One region of the Pseudomonas anguilliseptica genome, then DNA from elsewhere that is predicted to be linked to it. Evidence: riboswitches for the same ligand, from Rfam matches in the RefSeq annotation. Region 1 holds a riboswitch; each other region holds the start of a gene.

What was found. A riboswitch is a leader RNA that binds a small molecule or an ion and turns the genes downstream of it on or off. The one in region 1 is predicted to bind cobalamin.
Region 2: linked by a shared signal. The riboswitch ahead of BLW24_RS04460 (TonB-dependent receptor domain-containing protein) and the one ahead of BLW24_RS13410 (energy-coupling factor ABC transporter permease) in region 1 are both predicted to bind cobalamin.
Region 3: linked by a shared signal. The riboswitch ahead of cobG (precorrin-3B synthase) and the one ahead of BLW24_RS13410 (energy-coupling factor ABC transporter permease) in region 1 are both predicted to bind cobalamin.
Region 4: linked by a shared signal. The riboswitch ahead of cobW (cobalamin biosynthesis protein CobW) and the one ahead of BLW24_RS13410 (energy-coupling factor ABC transporter permease) in region 1 are both predicted to bind cobalamin.

The regions. Positions count from the first base shown of each region.
Region 1 covers NZ_FNSC01000001.1:2,762,960-2,767,128, forward strand. Annotated here, with positions in the region: gene BLW24_RS13400 (acyl-CoA dehydrogenase family protein) at 1-1,477, shown strand, start outside; gene BLW24_RS13405 (PaaI family thioesterase) at 1,487-1,942, shown strand; cobalamin riboswitch at 1,975-2,178, shown strand; gene BLW24_RS13410 (energy-coupling factor ABC transporter permease) at 2,234-2,914, shown strand; gene BLW24_RS13415 (hypothetical protein) at 2,919-3,659, opposite strand; gene BLW24_RS13420 (DUF3703 domain-containing protein) at 3,768-4,094, shown strand.
Region 2 covers NZ_FNSC01000001.1:937,091-941,259, reverse strand. Annotated here, with positions in the region: gene BLW24_RS04465 (cobalamin-binding protein) at 1-112, shown strand, start outside; gene BLW24_RS04460 (TonB-dependent receptor domain-containing protein) at 198-2,102, opposite strand; cobalamin riboswitch at 2,203-2,414, opposite strand; gene dxs (1-deoxy-D-xylulose-5-phosphate synthase) at 2,481-4,169, opposite strand, start outside.
Region 3 covers NZ_FNSC01000001.1:1,501,804-1,505,972, forward strand. Annotated here, with positions in the region: gene BLW24_RS07345 (cobalt-precorrin-6A reductase) at 1-241, opposite strand, end outside; gene cbiE (precorrin-6y C5,15-methyltransferase (decarboxylating) subunit CbiE) at 238-1,440, opposite strand; cobalamin riboswitch at 1,510-1,710, shown strand; gene cobG (precorrin-3B synthase) at 1,950-3,293, shown strand; gene BLW24_RS07360 (precorrin-8X methylmutase) at 3,286-3,912, shown strand; gene BLW24_RS07365 (precorrin-2 C(20)-methyltransferase) at 3,909-4,169, shown strand, end outside.
Region 4 covers NZ_FNSC01000001.1:1,517,866-1,522,034, forward strand. Annotated here, with positions in the region: gene cobN (cobaltochelatase subunit CobN) at 1-1,627, opposite strand, end outside; gene cobW (cobalamin biosynthesis protein CobW) at 1,702-2,754, opposite strand; cobalamin riboswitch at 2,857-3,052, opposite strand; gene BLW24_RS07425 (cobalamin biosynthesis protein) at 3,143-3,583, shown strand; gene cobM (precorrin-4 C(11)-methyltransferase) at 3,580-4,169, shown strand, end outside.

The DNA of each region.
Region 1 (4,169 bases):
GGCCGCAGGCTTTCTCGCCAACGAAAACAAGCCGGTGTTCAAGAGCCATGACCGCTATGGCCATCGTGCCGATCTGGTGGAGTTTCACCCGGCCTATCACCAACTGATGAGTGCGGCCATTGAACACGGCCTGCCGTCCATGCCCTGGACCGATCCGCGCGCAGGCGCCCAGGTGGCGCGCGCCGCCATGAGCTACCTGCACAGCCAGGCCGAGGCCGGTAGCGGTTGCCCGCTGACCATGACCTTCGCCAGTGTGCCGGCGCTCAAGCTGCAGGCCGATGTGGCCGAGAAGTGGCTACCGAAAATCCTCTCGACTCAATACGACCCGCGCAATCTGCCGATCGAGCAGAAAACCGGTGCGACCATCGGCATGGCCATGACCGAGAAGCAGGGCGGCACCGACGTGCGTGCCAACACCACGCGCGCCTACCCGGTTGGCCTCGGTGGCTCGGGCCAGGCCTATGAGCTGGTCGGGCACAAGTGGTTCTGCTCGGCGCCGATGTGCGATGCCTTCCTGACCCTGGCGTATACCGACAAGGGCCTGACCTGCTTTCTGCTGCCGCGCCACCGCCCGGACGGCACGCGCAACGAGTTCTATATCCAGCGTCTGAAGAACAAGCTGGGTAACTGGTCGAACGCCTCCAGTGAAGTGGAGTTTCGAGGCGCGCTGGCCTGGATGGTTGGCGAGGAAGGTCGTGGTGTGCCGACCATTATCGAAATGGTCGCGCTGACCCGCTTCGACTGCATGATTGGCTCCAGCGCGCTGATGCGTCAGGCCCTGACTCAGGCCGCGCATCACTGCGCGCACCGTCAGGTTGGGGGGCGGGTACTCAGCGAGCAGCCGCTGATGCAGAACGTACTGGCTGACCTGGCCCTGGAAAGCGAAGCGGCGCTGGCGCTGACCATGCGCATGGGCAAGGCGCTGGATAACCCGCACGATGAGCAGGAAGACAAGTTCGCTCGCCTGGTCACCGCCGTGGGCAAGTATTGGATCTGCAAACGCGCGCCGGCCATGATCAACGAGGCTGCCGAGTGCATGGGCGGTGCCGGGTATGTCGAGGACACCATCCTCCCAAGGCTGTACCGCGAAGCACCGGTCAACTCGACCTGGGAAGGTTCGGGCAACGTGCAGTGCCTGGACGTGCTGCGCGCGCTGTCCAAGGAGCCGGGCGTGCTTGATGCGCTGTTCCATGAGCTCGGCGACGGTCACGGCGATGCGCTGCTGAAAGCCCATATTGCGCAACTGCAGGCAGATTTCCGTGACACCGCCGATATCCAGTACCGCGCCCGTCAGCTCACCGAAGATGTGGCTCTGGCGCTGCAGGCCAAACTGCTGCTGGAAGCCGGCAATGCCGAGGTCTCCGATGCCTTTATCGCCAGTCGTCTGGGTGGTCAGGGCGGGCGGGTCTACGGCACCCTGCCGCGTGGGGTGAATGTCGAAGCGCTGGTGGCGCGCAGTACGCCGCACCTGATCTGAGGCCTGAACATGCACGGCAGTCTGTTTGAGCGGTTGAAGGTCTGGCTGACCGGCGATATTGCGGCGGATTACGGTATCTCCCAGCTGCAGGCCGCAGCCGGGGTGGCGAGCTTCAGCAGTCAGCCGCCGGCCGTGCACTTCAATCCGCTTGGCGGTGTGCATGGCGGCTATACCGCCACGCTGTTCGATGCGGCGTTGGGGTTGGCGGTGTATTCGCAGGCCAGTGCCTCGGAGGTCTACGTGACCGCCAGCCTGCAGGCGAATTACCTGCGCCCGATTGGCCTTGCGGCTTTGCCGCTACGTACTGAAGCCTGCGTGCAGCAGCGCGAAGGGCGAGAGGTCGCGGTGCAGGCCACGCTGCACGATGCTCAGGGGCTGCTGTGCGCCACTGCCAATGGCGTCTTCACCTGCTTGCGTCATACGGCGTCAGGCGCTACCCAGTCCGTTGGTTTGCCTGCGCGGTAAACGTCGGGCTCTGTCATTTCTCGCGGCCGCCGGGTAAGGTGGCCGCCGATGGTTCCAGCCCGTGTGATGCGGCTGGATGAAAAGGGAACAGGGTGAAGCGCACGTCGCCAATGCCCTGGCTGCCCCCGCAACTGTAAACGGCGAGCGAAGCCCAGATGCCACTGACTGCAAGGTCGGGAAGGCGGGCGCAGTGTCAAGCCGTGAGCCAGGAGACCTGCCATCGAAGCCGGGCGCTTATGCCCATCCCCTCAATCCGGATCATCGCGCGGTGGGCGCGGTACAGGAATCTCTATGCACATCGAACCAGAAGTCGTTACTGGCGCCAAAATCTTCCTCGGCTATGCAACCGCCGCAGGTGCCTTTGGCCTTTGCGCCAAGCTTGCGCTCGACAGCGTGCGTGACAATGGCGGCGCTGCCGCCCTGGCATTACGCAGCGTGCTGACCACTGCTCTGGTGTTCTGCTTCTTTGAAGTATTTCCGCACCACGCGGTCGGGGTTTCCGAGGTGCATCTGATCCTCGGTTCGACCCTGCTGCTGCTGTTCGGCGCCGGTGCTACGGCTGTTGGTCTGGCGCTCGGCCTGCTCCTGCAGGGGCTGCTGTTCGCTCAGTTCGACCTGCCGCAATACGGCATGAACGTCACTACGCTGCTGGTGCCGCTGTGGGCTATCAGTGTGCTGGCCAAGCGCATTATCGCGCCGGGTACTGCCTATGTGGACCTCTCCTACAAGCAGGCGCTGGCGCTGTCGACGGCCTATCAGGGCGGCATCGTCGCCTGGGTCGGCTTCTGGGCGTTCTACGGCAACGGCTTCTCCGGCGAGAACCTGGCGGCCGTGGGCAGTTTTGGCCTGGCCTATATGAGCGTGATCCTGATCGAGCCGCTGGTCGATCTGGGTGTGTTGGCCGCTGCCAAGGCGCTGTCCGCGTATAGCCGTGGGCCGTTGTTCAACTCGCGCCTGCATCAACCGGCCTGATTGATTACTGGCGACGCTGCCAGATCAGCTTGCCGGTATTGCTCTCAGTGACCAGGTACTGGTCACTGAAGCGATAGTAGGCAGCGGGCTGATAGTCACTGCGGCCTTGCCTCTGCACTTCCAACAGGCCGTTGTTACTCTGCCAACGGCCGCTGTATTGCAGCTCGCCAGGGCTGTCGTAGTTCCAGTCGGCGCCACCTGCCACGCTGCGTGTCCATTGTGAAACGCTGCCGTCGCCCTGCAGTTGCAGAATCATCTGAGTGGTCATAGAGGCGAAATTGGCGCCGCCGCTGTTGATGATCTTCTCGTGTACCCAAGTGCCGATCAGTGCCGGATCGCGTGTGGCGCTGCTGCTTGGGTTGCTTGCTTGAGCGGCTACTGCACTCAAGTTCTGCCGGTGGAACAGCGCCTTGCGTTCCAGGGTTGCCCCAGTCGTCGGGTTGCGTGCGGCAATATGAGCGTTAAGCATGCCATTGGCGTAAGTGGCATTCATATTGGCAATCAGCTGCCCGGACTGCGCTTCGCTGATCTGCGCGCTGAGCAACTGGCCGTCAAAGCTGCCGCTGATCTGCAGGCGCAACCTGCCACCTTCCACATACTCCCCCGTGACCTGTTTGCCCTGGCTGCGCAGGTGCATTTCGGCTGGCTGGCCATCCAGCGTGGTCAGGTAATGGCCATCCAGGCGATCTGCCAGCAGAAAACTGGGTAACAGACAGAGCACAAGGGTGAGCAGGGCGCGCGGCATGAGCGTTCCTTAGGCAATTGGCCGACAGAAGATTAGCAACGGATGCTTGGCCTGGGGGCCGCCCCGCACTTGCAGACTGCGACGCAGCTTGAAAATAGGAGCGTTGCCATGACCCGTGAACAAGCCTTCTGGCAGGAATACCAACTGGCCCGCGCCCTGCGCGGCACTGATCCTGCTGCCGAGCTGCGCCATCTGGAGCGGGCGCATATTCTCGGTCAGCGCTATTTCAGCGAACACCTGCGCAGCCATCTATGGATGTTCGCTTGGGCCTGGCGCCAGCGAGACTGGTCCGAGGGGCTGGCACAACTGCTGCGCATCCCCGGTAGCCTGGGGTCGCTGCTGGGGTTTTATCCCCTAGGTAATCCGGGTGCCCGGCGCGTCGGCCCGCTGACCCCACAGGCTGTGCCCGAGGATCTCAAGACGTTGCTCAAGTAGCCTGCGCGGATAACGTCGCGCTATCACAAGCGCGGCGGATCAGGGCAAGATAGAGCCATTCCGATCAGCCAGGAA
Region 2 (4,169 bases), 1.8 Mb from region 1:
AGTTAAGCGTAAACAGCTGTGGTTGGTGCCGGATGCTGGCCTGGAGCGGCCGAGCTTTCAGATGCTGGGGGCGGTGGGGACGTTGTGTGAGCGGTTGGCTGAGGCGCGCTGACCGGGGTTTTCCTGCTCGTAGAGGTTAGCTTGTGATGCGTTGGTTTTAAGTCGTATGCAGCCGAGCGGCTGCATACGCCCACCTCTTAAAGGTCGGGTGTCCAGGTCAGCGATAGCATCCCGCTGCGACCTTCCTCTCGAAAGCCATAACGCGTCACGCTGTTGAAGAACGCATCGTCCGGGCGGCTGTAGGTGGCCTGGCTGTAAGCCTTGCCTAGCAGGTTGTCGACTTTCACCTGCCATTGCAGTTCTTTACTCATTTTCCAGCTGCCGCGTAGGCCGAGCAGGCCATAACCAGCAATTTCGCGTGTGTTCGCAGCGTCGTCGTAGCGGCTGGATACCGCTTGCCAGGTCAGGCCTGCGCCAAAATCGCCGAACTGACGGTCAAGATCCAGGTTGAGGCTGCGCTTGGCGCGTCTCGGTAAGGTATGCCCACTTTCACGGTCACGCGGATCGACCCAGCCGGCGGACAATACGGCCTGCCAGCCCAGCAGGTTTCGCTCAAGGCTAAGCTCCAGGCCTTGAAGGCGTGCTTGACTGACGTTCTGTGGCTGGCTGAAGAACGTCACTGGGTCACTTACCACGGTAATCAGGTCTTTTACTTCGGTGCGGTTGGCGGCAAGGCTCCAGAGGGTATTCAGATGCTCGCCGCGTAATTGCACTTCATAGGTTTTCGAGTGCTCAGGTGCGAGGTCCGGGTTGCCGCCGTAAAACGCTGACGTTGGGAAGTACAGATCGTTGAAAGTCGGTGCGTGGAAGCCTTCACCATAACTGAGCAAAAGATCCAGTTGTTGGCTGAGGTTGAGGGTCAGCGCCGCGTTTAGCGTACTTTCGCTGCCGAATTGTTCGTTGTCGTCATGACGAAGGCCCAATTCGGTGGCGAATCCATCACCCTGGAAACGATGCTGGGCGAAAGCTGCCTGGTTCCAGCGTTCATTTTCGCTGAAAGCGGTGCTGCTGGTTAGGCGGTCTTCATACCAGTCCGCGCCTAGCAGCAGCTGATGCGCCTCGCCCAGGGTCAGGGTGTTCAGCCAACTGGCGGAGTCGCGGTAGGTGTTGAAGGCAAAATTGTTCGATGCATTGAAGTCATCACGGTTGTCGCTCTTGTCCTCGATATGGCCAATTTCCACGCGACTGCTCCATGTGTCCAGAAGCTGAGCTTCCAAGTGCCCCGCGACGCTGGATAGGCTGAAGCGTTCGCTGGGGTTACCCGGATCGAAGCTGAACAGGTCGTCGTATTCGGTTTCGCCGCGCTGATCGAGCAAATTGAAACCGCCCGTCAGGCGCTCATGAAAGCGATGCTCCAGGCTCAGGTTTAGGGCTTTGCGGCGTACGCCATCGTGGTCACCATCGCGCCCTCGGGAGTCATTGGAGCGGTCAAAGCCTGCGCTTTCGTCGAGGCTGGCACCCAGGTCGAAGCGAGTCTGTTCGTTGCCACCGGAAAGGCCAAGGCTGCGCTCGAAGGTCTGCTGAGTGCCTGCAGACAGGCGTAGGCGCGGCTGCAGGCCAGTTTCGCCACGGCGCGTGAAAATCTGGATGACCCCGCCGATGGCGTCGGCGCCATAAAGCGCCGAGCGCGGCCCACGCACCACCTCAACCCGCTCTATCTGCTCGGGGCTTATAAACTCCAGGCGGGCTAGACCGCTGGCTGCCGCGTTGAGGCGTACACCATCGACGAGTACCAGCGTCTGGTTGGCATTGGCACCGCGGATAAATACGCTGGTCAGGCTGCCGCGACCACCGTTCTGCACGATAGAAATGCCGGGTGCACGATTTAGCAGTTCGGGCACGCTACTTACTTGCAGGCGTTCGATGTCCTGGCGAGTGAAGACCGAGGTGGCAGCAGTAGCCTGTTGGCGGGTTTCGACTTGGCGACCGGAGGTGATCACCAGTGCTGGTAATTTCAGCGCGTCCTGATGGTTATCGGTTGATTCGGCATGAGCAGCCAGCGGCAGCAGCGCCACAGCCAGGGCAAGACGGGACAATTTCACGTAGAGAATCCTCAAAAGGTCGAACGACTTTTGAGAAGGGCAGGGGCAAGAACGGGCGCGCGGGCGCAGCCTGAGCTTGACGGTGATGCCCTCCGCAACACCAGTCACATCCTGCAAGGCCGGTCTCCGGGCTCTCGACGTGCGCCGCCTCGCCTTCCCGGATGACCCAGTGGCGTTGAGGTGACGTGCAGAACGGCTCTGCGGTCGATTACCGTTGCGGGGGCTGCGCCGGGATGGTTCGTCAGAACGCACCGGCTTCCCGTTTAACGCCGCTTCACTGTGGAAGGGCGCACCTTGACGGAAGTAAAACGCCGCGCACCTTAATGCGCGGGTGGATGAATTACAAGCAAGCCTGGCTCAGCTCTGGATGAGCGGTGCTCATGCAGAAAAGCTGGCGAGGCGCGCTCGGATGGCGGCTTCGATACCGGTGGCATCCAACCCGCATTCGGCAAGCATCTGCGCCGGTTTGGCGTGCTCGACGTAGTAGTCGGGCAGGCCCAGGTGCAGCACTGGCTTGAGGATGTTCGCGTGGGCGAGGAACTCGCTGACTGCGCTGCCAGCACCGCCCATCACGCTGTTTTCTTCGATGGTCACCAGCAGTTCGTGGCTGGCTGCCAGCTGGCGTACCAGGGCCTCATCCAGCGGTTTGACAAAGCGCATGTCGACCACGGTGGCGTCGAGTGCATCGCCCACCTTGAGCGCCTCACTCAGTTGTACGCCGAATACCAGCAAGGCTGCTTTGCTGCCTTGGCGACGAACGACGCCCTTGCCGATTTCCAGTGGCTCCAGACCTGGCTCGATGGTGGCATTCGGGCCGCTGCCGCGTGGGTAGCGCACGGCGGCCGGGCCGTTGAGCAGGTGGCCGGTGGTCAGCATGCGGCGCAGTTCGTTTTCATCGCTCGGGGTCATCACCAGCATGCCGGGGATGCAGCGCAGGTAGGAAATATCGAAGCTGCCGGCGTGGGTCGGACCGTCTTCGCCGACCAGGCCGGCGCGGTCGATGGCGAACAGCACGTCGAGGTGCTGCACGGCCACGTCGTGAATCAGCTGGTCATAGGCGCGCTGGAGGAAGGTGGAATAGATCGCCACCACCGGCTTGGCGCCATCGCAGGCCATGCCGGCGGCCAGGGTCACCGCGTGCTGTTCGGCGATGGCCACATCGAAATAGCGCTCGGGATAGCGTTCGCTGAACGCCACCAGATCGGAGCCTTCCTTCATCGCCGGGGTGATGCCGACCAGACGCGGGTCTGTCGCGGCCATATCGCACAGCCACTGGCCGAATACGCTGGAGTATTTCGGCCCGCTGGCTTGCTTGGGAGTGGCCGGCGCGTTGATCGGCTCCAGCTTGGTAATCGCGTGGTAGCCGATCGGGTCGGCTTCGGCCGGGGCGAAGCCCTTGCCCTTCTTGGTCACCACATGGAGAAACTGCGGGCCATCGAGGTCGCGCATATTGCGCAGGGTGGCGAGCAGGGTCGGCAGATCATGGCCGTCGATCGGGCCGATATAGTTCCAACCCAGCTCCTCGAACAGGGTGCCGGGCACCAGCATGCCCTTGGCGTGTTCTTCGGTCTTGCGCGCGATCTCCCAGGCGCCTGGCAGGCGCGAGAGGATCTTCTTGCTGCCCTCGCGCATGCTGGCGTAGGTGCGGCTGGAGAGGATCTTGGCCAGGTAGTTGGACAGACCGCCAACGTTCTTGGAGATCGACATATCGTTGTCGTTGAGGATCACCAGCATATTGGCGTTGACGTCGCTGGCGTGGTTCAGCGCCTCGAAGGCCATGCCGGCGGTCAGTGCGCCGTCGCCAATCACCGCGACGCTCTTGCGTTTGCTGCCTTGAATGCGCGCAGCGATGGCCATGCCGAGGGCGGCGCTGATGCTGGTGCTGGAGTGGCCAACGCCAAAGGTGTCGTACTCGCTTTCCGAGCGGCGCGGGAAGGCGGCGATACCGTCCTTCTGCCGTAGGCTGCCCATCTGTTCGCGGCGGCCAGTGAGGGTCTTGTGCGGATAGGCCTGATGGCCGACATCCCACACCAGGCGATCATCCGGGGTGTCGAAGACGTAATGCAG
Region 3 (4,169 bases), 1.3 Mb from region 1:
CATTGGTGCTGATCTGCGCGGCATAGGGGTGGGTCAAATCCAGCAGCAGCTCGACGCCCTGTTCGCGGATAAACGTCGCCAAGCCTTCAGCTCCGCCAAAGCCGCCGACGCGCACCTGACAAGGCAAGTCATCCGGCACCCGGCCCAACCCGGCCAGGCTGTAGATAGCATCTGGACTTAAACGGCGCGCTAGGCGCAACGCCTCGGTGGTGCCGCCGAGCAGCAGGATGCGCGGGCTCACGGCTTGCGCACCTCCAGCAGGGTGATCGGCAAGGCGCTGCGCCAGGTGTCGAAACCGCCCAGCGGCTGCGCCTGAGCCACGCTAATGCGGGTCAGCTCGCCGCCCACCTGCTCGCGCCAGGCCAGCAGCGCCGCTTCGCTTTGCAGGGTTACGGCATTGGCCACCAGCCGCCCGCCTGGTTTCAGGCTGGCCCAGCACTGCTCCAGCACGCCAGGGATGGTCACCCCGCCGCCGATAAAGATCGCATCCGGCGCAGCCAGTCCGCTCAGTGCTTCGGGCGCACGGCCGGCGACCAGTTGCAGGCCGGGCACGCCGAGGGCATCGCGGTTGTGCTGAATATGCGCCTGACGGCCGGCATCGGCCTCGATGGCCAGCGCCCGACAACTAGGGTACGCGCGCATCCACTCGATACCGATGGAGCCGCAGCCGGCGCCGACATCCCAGAGCAGCTCACCGGGTTGCGGCGCCAGGCGCGCCAGGGTGATGGCGCGCACGTCGCGCTTGGTCAGCTGGCCGTCGTGCCGATAGGCGTCGTCCAGCAAACCTGGAGTGAGCGGCAGCAAGCGCGCCTCGACACCCGCCACGCACTCGACCGCCAGCAGATTAAGATCGGCAGCACGCGGCACTGCCCAATCGCTGGCCAGGCCATCGATGCGTCGTTCCTGAGCGCCGCCCAGATGCTCCAGCAGGGTCAAACGGCTAGGGCCAAAACCGCGCGCCCGCAGCAACTCGGCCACCGCCGCCGGGCTGTCGCCGTCATTGCTCAATAACAGCAGCCGCGCTCCGGGGAAAAGCTGCGCCTGCAACGCCGCCAACGGCCGCGCCACCAGCGACAGCACCCTCACCTCCTGCAACGGCCAACCCATACGGGCGGCGGCCAGTGACACCGACGAGGGCGCAGAAAACACCCGCAACTCCTCAGCCGGCAGCTGCCGCGCCAGGCTTGCGCCAACCCCATAGAACAGCGGGTCACCGCTGGCCAGTACGCATACCGGCATCCCGCGCCGCGCCAATACCGACTCCAGGCTAAAGGGGCTCGGCCAGAGTTCGTGCTGCCCCGGCAGATCGCTGGGCAACAGCGCCAGCTGCCGTGGGCTGCCGACTATCCACTGCGCCTCGCCCAGCGCCCGCCGCGCCGCCTCACCCAGGCCGGCATAGCCGTCTTCACCAATGCCTACCAGGGTTAACCAGGCCGTCATGCGCTTTCCTCAAACCGACATTAGCGCGTCGCCCGACCAGCTGGCTGTCGTGCCTGCGCGCAAAGCGGGCATAATACAGCCTTCGTCGGTGCCCACCGCCACTGTGCATAGGGCCTAAGAGGGAATCCGGAGCGATCCGCTGATCGTGACCGAACTGCCCCCGCAACTGTAAACAGCGAGTCTGCCGCAACTGCGCCACTGGGAAACCGGGAAGGCCGCAGCAGATGATGACCTGTCAGCCAGGAGACCTGCCGACGACGCTGGTCGCGAGTGCCAACATCGGGCGGGGTGTACCGATGCCATGAAATCCCCCCGTGGGTGGATTTCGCTGGTTCGGTCGCCGCGTCGTAGAACCTGTTTTCGATCTAGCGAGCTAGAGCCCTACAAGGCAAAAACAGGCGAGGAAGCGGAGTGTACGAGCTGTACATGAGCATTCCGAGCCTGGTTTTAACGCAGTAGGGCCGACGCGCAGCAGATCGTAGACAGGTTCGTTGTTGCTGGTGAACTTGTTGCGCGACCGTCCAAGCATCGTCGACTCGCCCCTCTCACGCCCCAGCGCGTGCCCCGGCCTGCTGCGTATCGTTCAGGCGCTGGACGGTGGCATCTGTCGGGTCAAGCTGGCCGGTGGCGTGCTGAGCAGCGACCAGGCACGGGCCATCGCCGAGGCCACCGAGCGCTGCGCCAGTGGCGTGCTGGAGCTGACCAACCGCAGCAATCTGCAGATTCGTGGTGTATTGGCCGGCCAGCAGGCCGAGCTGATTGAACACCTACTGGCCGCCGGCCTCGGCCCGAGCAACCCGGCTGCCGACGATGTGCGCAACCTGCTGCTGAGCCCCGCCGCCGGCATCGATCCGCACGCCCTGTTCGATACCCGCCCGCTGGCCACCGCGCTGCTCGACCTGCTGCAAAACACCCCGGAACTGCATCGGCTGTCAGCCAAGTTCGCCCTGCAGCTGGACGGCGGCGAAGCCCTGGCCATGCACGAACATCCCCACGATATCTGGCTTAGTGCCCTGCCCGGCACGCCGGCGCGACTGGCCTTTGGCCTGGCCGGTTGCCCGGATGAGCAGCCGCTGGGCGTAATCGACGCGAAGCAAGCCGTGCAGCTGGTGGAACAACTGCTGATGCTGTTTCTCCAGCTGGCCGGCAACGCACATAGCCGGATGCGCCAGCTGCTAAACGTGATTCCCGCCAGCGAGCTGCTGCAACAGCTGCAAAGGTGCCTGCCCTTTGCCGTGCAAGCGCCGCCGACCGACTGGCAACGCAAACCAGTCAGCCAACGCGCACCCATTGGCATTTATCCACAGCAGCAGGCCGGCCTGTGCATGGTCGCCGCCGCCGCGCGTCTGGGCCGGATCGACGCCGCGCAACTCAAAGCCCTGGCCGAACTGGCCGAGCACCGTGGCGATGCCAGCCTGCGCCTGACGCCCTGGCAGGGCCTGTTGCTGCCGAATATCCCCAAGCCATCGGCAGACAAGCTGCTGCACAAGCTGGGCGCACTGGGCCTGCTGATCGATGCGCAGGAACCGCTTAGCAATCTGATCGCCTGCACCGGCTCAGCCGCCTGCGGCAAGGGCCTGGCCGACAGCAAGGCCGATGCCCTACGCCTGGCCGAACGCCTGCGCACCAGCACGGCGCGGCCACAGGTGCATCTCAGCGCCTGCCCGCGTTCCTGCGCCGCCGCGCATACCGCGCCCTTTACCCTGCTGGCCAGCAGCGCCGGGCATTACCAGCTTTATCAACGCACGCCCGAGGCGGCCGGTTTCGGCCAACTGCTGGCCAGCGCCATAACAATCGACGAGGCCGGCGACTGGTTCGCCGCCCACTGCGCAACGGGAAACAGCGATGCTTGAGTACATCCGCGACGGCCAGGAAATCTACCGTCAGTCCTTCGCCACCATCCGTGCCGAGGCCGATCTCAGCAGCATTCCGGCCGATCTGGAAAAGCTCGCCGTGCGGGTTATCCACGCCTGCGGCATGGTCGATGTGGTGCAGGATCTGCGCTTCTCCCCCGGGGCCGGTGCTGCCGGCCGCGCCGCCCTGGCCAAGGGCGCGGCAATTCTCTGCGATGCACGGATGGTCGCCGAAGGCATCACCCGCCCGCGCCTGGCCGCCAACAACCCGGTGATCTGCACCCTGCATAACGACGGCGTGATCGAGCAGGCCCGCGCACTGGGTAATACCCGTTCGGCAGTCGCATTGGAACATTGGCGCGAGCACCTGGAAGGCAGCGTGGTGGTGATCGGCAACGCCCCCACCGCGCTGTTCTACCTGCTGGAAATGCTCGATGCCGGCGCGCCGAAACCGGCGCTGATTATCGGCATGCCAGTGGGCTTTATCGGCGCGGCGGAATCCAAGGACGCCCTCGCCGCCGACAGCCGTGGCGTGCCCTATGTAATAGTGCGCGGCCGTCGCGGCGGCAGCGCCATGGCGGTGGCGGCGGTCAACGCCCTGGCCACGGAGGTGGAGTGATGACTGTGCAAAGAGGCCGTCTGCTCGGCATCGGCGTCGGCCCCGGCGACCCGGAGCTGATCACCCTCAAGGCCCTGCGCCTGCTGCAATCGGCCGATGTAGTCGGCTACTTTGTGGCCAAGGCCAAAGCCAACAAGGGCCAGGGCGGCAACGCCTTCGGCATTATCGAACAGCACCTGACCGACACGCAGCAGCGCCTGCCGCTGGTCTACCCGGTGACCACAGAAAAGCTCGCCGCGCCGCTGAGCTATGAAGAT
Region 4 (4,169 bases), 1.2 Mb from region 1:
CCGCAAATGCCCTACGAATCCAGCAATAAAACGCCAGATAGCCGTGCGGTGGCACCAGATCGGGGTCGTGATACACCGCCGCCGCGTCCAGCTGATAACCGCGTGCCGGCTGGATGCCGACAAAGGTAAAACCAAAGCGCAGGCCGGCGATCATCAGCCGACCGCCGCGGAACATCGGGTCGCTTTGCGGTTCGCCCCAGCGTTCGCGCACCGCCTGCTGGTTGGCTGCCGGCAGGCTGTGAAAGAACGCCAGGTACTCGTCCAGCGCCAGGCTCTGGGCGCAGGGACGTGCGTCGAGGCTGTCCAGATCATTGGTCACGCCGCCAAGCAGCTGGTGGATCAGCGCGGTGCCGCTATCGGGCAAGCCTTCAACCGGATAGCCCTGCTGTTGCAGCGCCTTGAGAATATTTAGCGCCGCCGCCGGGGTGTCCAGACCGACGCCATTGCCGATACGGCCGTCGCGGGTCGGGTAGTTGGCGAGGATCAGGGCGATACGCTTATCGGCGTTGGCTTTGTGCGCCAGGGCCATCCAGTTGCGCGCCAGCTCGGCGACAAGATCCATGCCCGGCAGGTGCGGCTGGTAACAGACCACATCGCTCTGGCTGCGCTCGCTGCGCCAGGCCAGGCCCTTGAAGCTGATCGGCTGGGTAATCAGCCGGCCATCCAGCTCGGGCAGCACGATATGCATGGCCAGGTCACGCGAACCCAGGCCCTGGGCATTGGCTTGCCACTGCTCGTGGTTATCCAGCGCGCAGATGGCCTGCAGTACCGGGATATCGCGGCGGAATGGTCGCGCGCTTGGCGCTTCCGGGTTAGACAGGGCAAAGGCGGTGGTATTGATAATCAGGCGGGCATCGGCTTGCTCCAGCCAGTCCTCGACCTGGGTCAGACAGGCCGCCTCCTTGAGGCTGGCCACGGCAATCGGCAGTGGATTAAGCCCCTGGGCCTGCAGCCGCTGGCAAAACTGATCGATAAACCCGGTATTCGCCGCCTGCACCTGGGTGCGGTAGAACAGCAGCGCCGCCACCGGCGCATCGGCCTGCCAGCTGGCTTGCCAATCGGCCAGGCTTGGATTGGCCAACTGCGGGTGATACAGGCCCACGCGCGGCAGCGGCTGTGGTTCTACCCAAGAATACTCGCGCTGTAGCCACTCGCTGGCGATGCAGTTAAATAGCTGCAACGCATTGCCCGCGCCGCCCTGCCGCAGAAACTGCCAGAGCCTGTGGGCGCTCTCGCTATCGACATTGCTGAGGCCCATCAGCTCGGGATCAGGGCTGTCGTCGCCCGGCACCATAATCACCCGCGCGCCGCGCTCGGCCAGTTCGACCACGCGCTCGATGCCGTAGCGCCAGTAGCTGACGCCGCCGTGCACCGAGATCAAAATCACCTTGGCGTGCTGCAGCACCTGCTCGACGTAGAAGTCCACCGAGGCGTGATTGCTCAGCTGCGCCGGGCTGGCCAGGCGCAGGCTGGGGTAATCCGCCGGCAACTGGCGCGCCGCTTCGGCCAGCAGCGACAGGTGCGAATCTCCGGTGCAGAGAATCACCAGCTCGGCCGGGGTCTGGCCGAGATCGGCAATGCTATCGACCGGCAGCTGGCTGCCGGGCTGGGTGCGCAATAGATGCATGGCAATTCACCGTGGGAGGGGCTTTAGCCGCGACAGGCCTTATAAGGCTCGCGGCTAAAGCCCCTCCCACATATTTAGGCCAGCGCGGCTTGCAGTTCGGCTTCGATAGCGGCCTGATCCAGGGTCTGGCCAATCACCACCAGGCGGGTGATGCGCGGCTCATCGGCCTGCCAGGTGCGGTCGAAGTGTTTGTCGAAACGTTGACCAACGCCCTGCAGCAGCAGGCGCATCGGTTTGCCGGGAATCGCCGCAAAGCCCTTAATGCGCAGGATGCCGTGTTTGCTGACGGCCTCCTTCAGCGCTTGCAGCAGACGGGCCTCCTCGGCCTCAGGCAGTTCCACGTGGAACGAGGCGAATTCGTCGTGATCGTGGTCTTCATGGCCTTCCAGGTCATGGTGGGTCTTGCGGCCCTCGATATGCAGCTCGGTCTCGCAGTTCAGGCCCAGCAGCACGTCCAGCGGCAGCTCGCCGCCATGGGCTTCGATGATTTTCACCGCCGGCGGCAGCTCTTCCGCCACTTCAGTGCGCACCGCAGCCAGGGCGGCGGCATCGAGCAGGTCGGCCTTGTTGAGAATCACCAGGTCGGCGCTGGCCAGCTGGTCGGCGAACAGCTCGTGCAGCGGCGATTCGTGATCCAGATTAGGGTCGAGCTTGCGCTGCGCATCGACCTGATCGGGGAAGGCGGCGAAGGTGCCGGCGGCCACGGCAGGGCTGTCGACCACGGTGATCACCGCATCGACGGTGCAGGCGTTGCGGATTTCCGGCCAGTTAAAGGCTTGCACCAGCGGCTTGGGCAACGCCAATCCCGACGTTTCGATAAGGATATGGTCGAGTTCGCCACGCCGCGCCACCAGCTCGCGCATCACTGGGAAGAACTCTTCCTGCACGGTGCAGCACAGGCAACCGTTGGCCAGTTCGAAGATGCGCCCGTTGGCTTCTTCTTCGCTGCAGCCGATGGAGCACTGCTTGAGGATTTCGCCGTCGATGCCCAGCTCGCCGAACTCGTTGACGATCACCGCGATACGCCGCCCGTCGGCGTGGCCGAGCATATGCCGCAACAGGGTGGTTTTTCCGGCGCCGAGGAAGCCGGTAACGATGGTGACGGGAAGTTTGGCGAGGGTTTGCATGGCGAGTCCTGCGTGACGTCGATAGAAAGACGAGCAGGAGGCGGCACAGACATGACAGCCACGGGGCTGTCAGCCAACACCACCGGATCACCCCGCCCGGTTGTCGAAAACGCGACGAGGCAGGTCTCCTGGCTCACGGTCTGCGCGTTGCGCCACCCTTCTACCTTCCCGCCGTACGGCAGTGGTGTATCGAAGGGCTTTGGACCGTTCACAGTTGCGGGGGCAGCCAGGGCATTCACCCTGTTCCCTCTTAGCTTCATGGGCATGCCCACGAAGAACCTCGAACGCGACAAGGCTACGCAGGCCATGGCGGCCGGTCAATCGCGGTTGACCACTGCCGGCCGCCATGGTGAGCTACGCCGCCGCACACACCGAGCGCTATTAGATGATGCCCAGCCCTGCCGATACTCGTCCCGCGGCCATCATTCAAGTGGTCGCCGGGCTTGGCTGCCGCAGCGGCTGCAGCGTTGAAGATTTATCCACATTGCTGATTCACAGCCTGCAGGCGTATGGCCTGACTGTGGATAACCTGGCCGGATTGGCCAGCATCGCGCATAAACGCGACGAGCCGAGCCTGCTGGCACTGGCTCAGCGCCTGGGTCTGCAGCTGAACTGCTTCAGCGCAGAAGAACTGCAGCCCTATCAACACCTCGTGCAAGGCTCGCCGCTCACCCTGGCCGCCACCGGCAGCCCCGCCGTCGCCGAACCCTGCGCCCTGACCCTGGCTGAACGGCTGGGCGGCCAACCGGCGCGTCTGCTCGGCGAAAAAACCCGCAACGCCAGCGCCACCTGTGCGCTGGCGTCGATTGCGCCCAAGGATTTGTCATGACCGTCTACTTTATCGGCGCCGGCCCCGGCGACCCCGAGCTGATCACCGTCAAGGGCCAGCGCCTGCTGCGCAGCTGCCCGGTGATTCTCTATGCCGGCTCGCTGGTGCCCGAGGCCGTACTACAAGGCCATAGCGCTGAGCAGGTGATCAACACCGCCGAGCTGCACCTGGATGAAATCATCGAACTGATCCGCCAGGCCCACGGCAAAGGCCAGGATGTGGCCCGCGTGCACTCCGGCGACCCCTCGCTGTATGGCGCGATTGGCGAGCAGATCCGCCACCTGCGCCGGCTGGGCATTGCCTTCGAGATCATCCCCGGGGTGACGGCCACCGCGGCCTGCGCTGCCTTGCTGGAAAGCGAACTAACCCTGCCCGAGGTATCACAAACGCTGATTCTCACCCGCTATGCGAGCAAGTCGGAGATGCCGGCGGGTGAGCATCTGCACGATCTGGCCCGCCATGGCGCGACCATGGCTATCCACCTGGGCGTGGTGCACCTGAGCAAAATCGTCACTGAGCTGCTGCCGCATTATGGCGCGGATTGCCCGATTGCCGTCGTGCACCGCGCCAGCTGGCCTGATCAAGA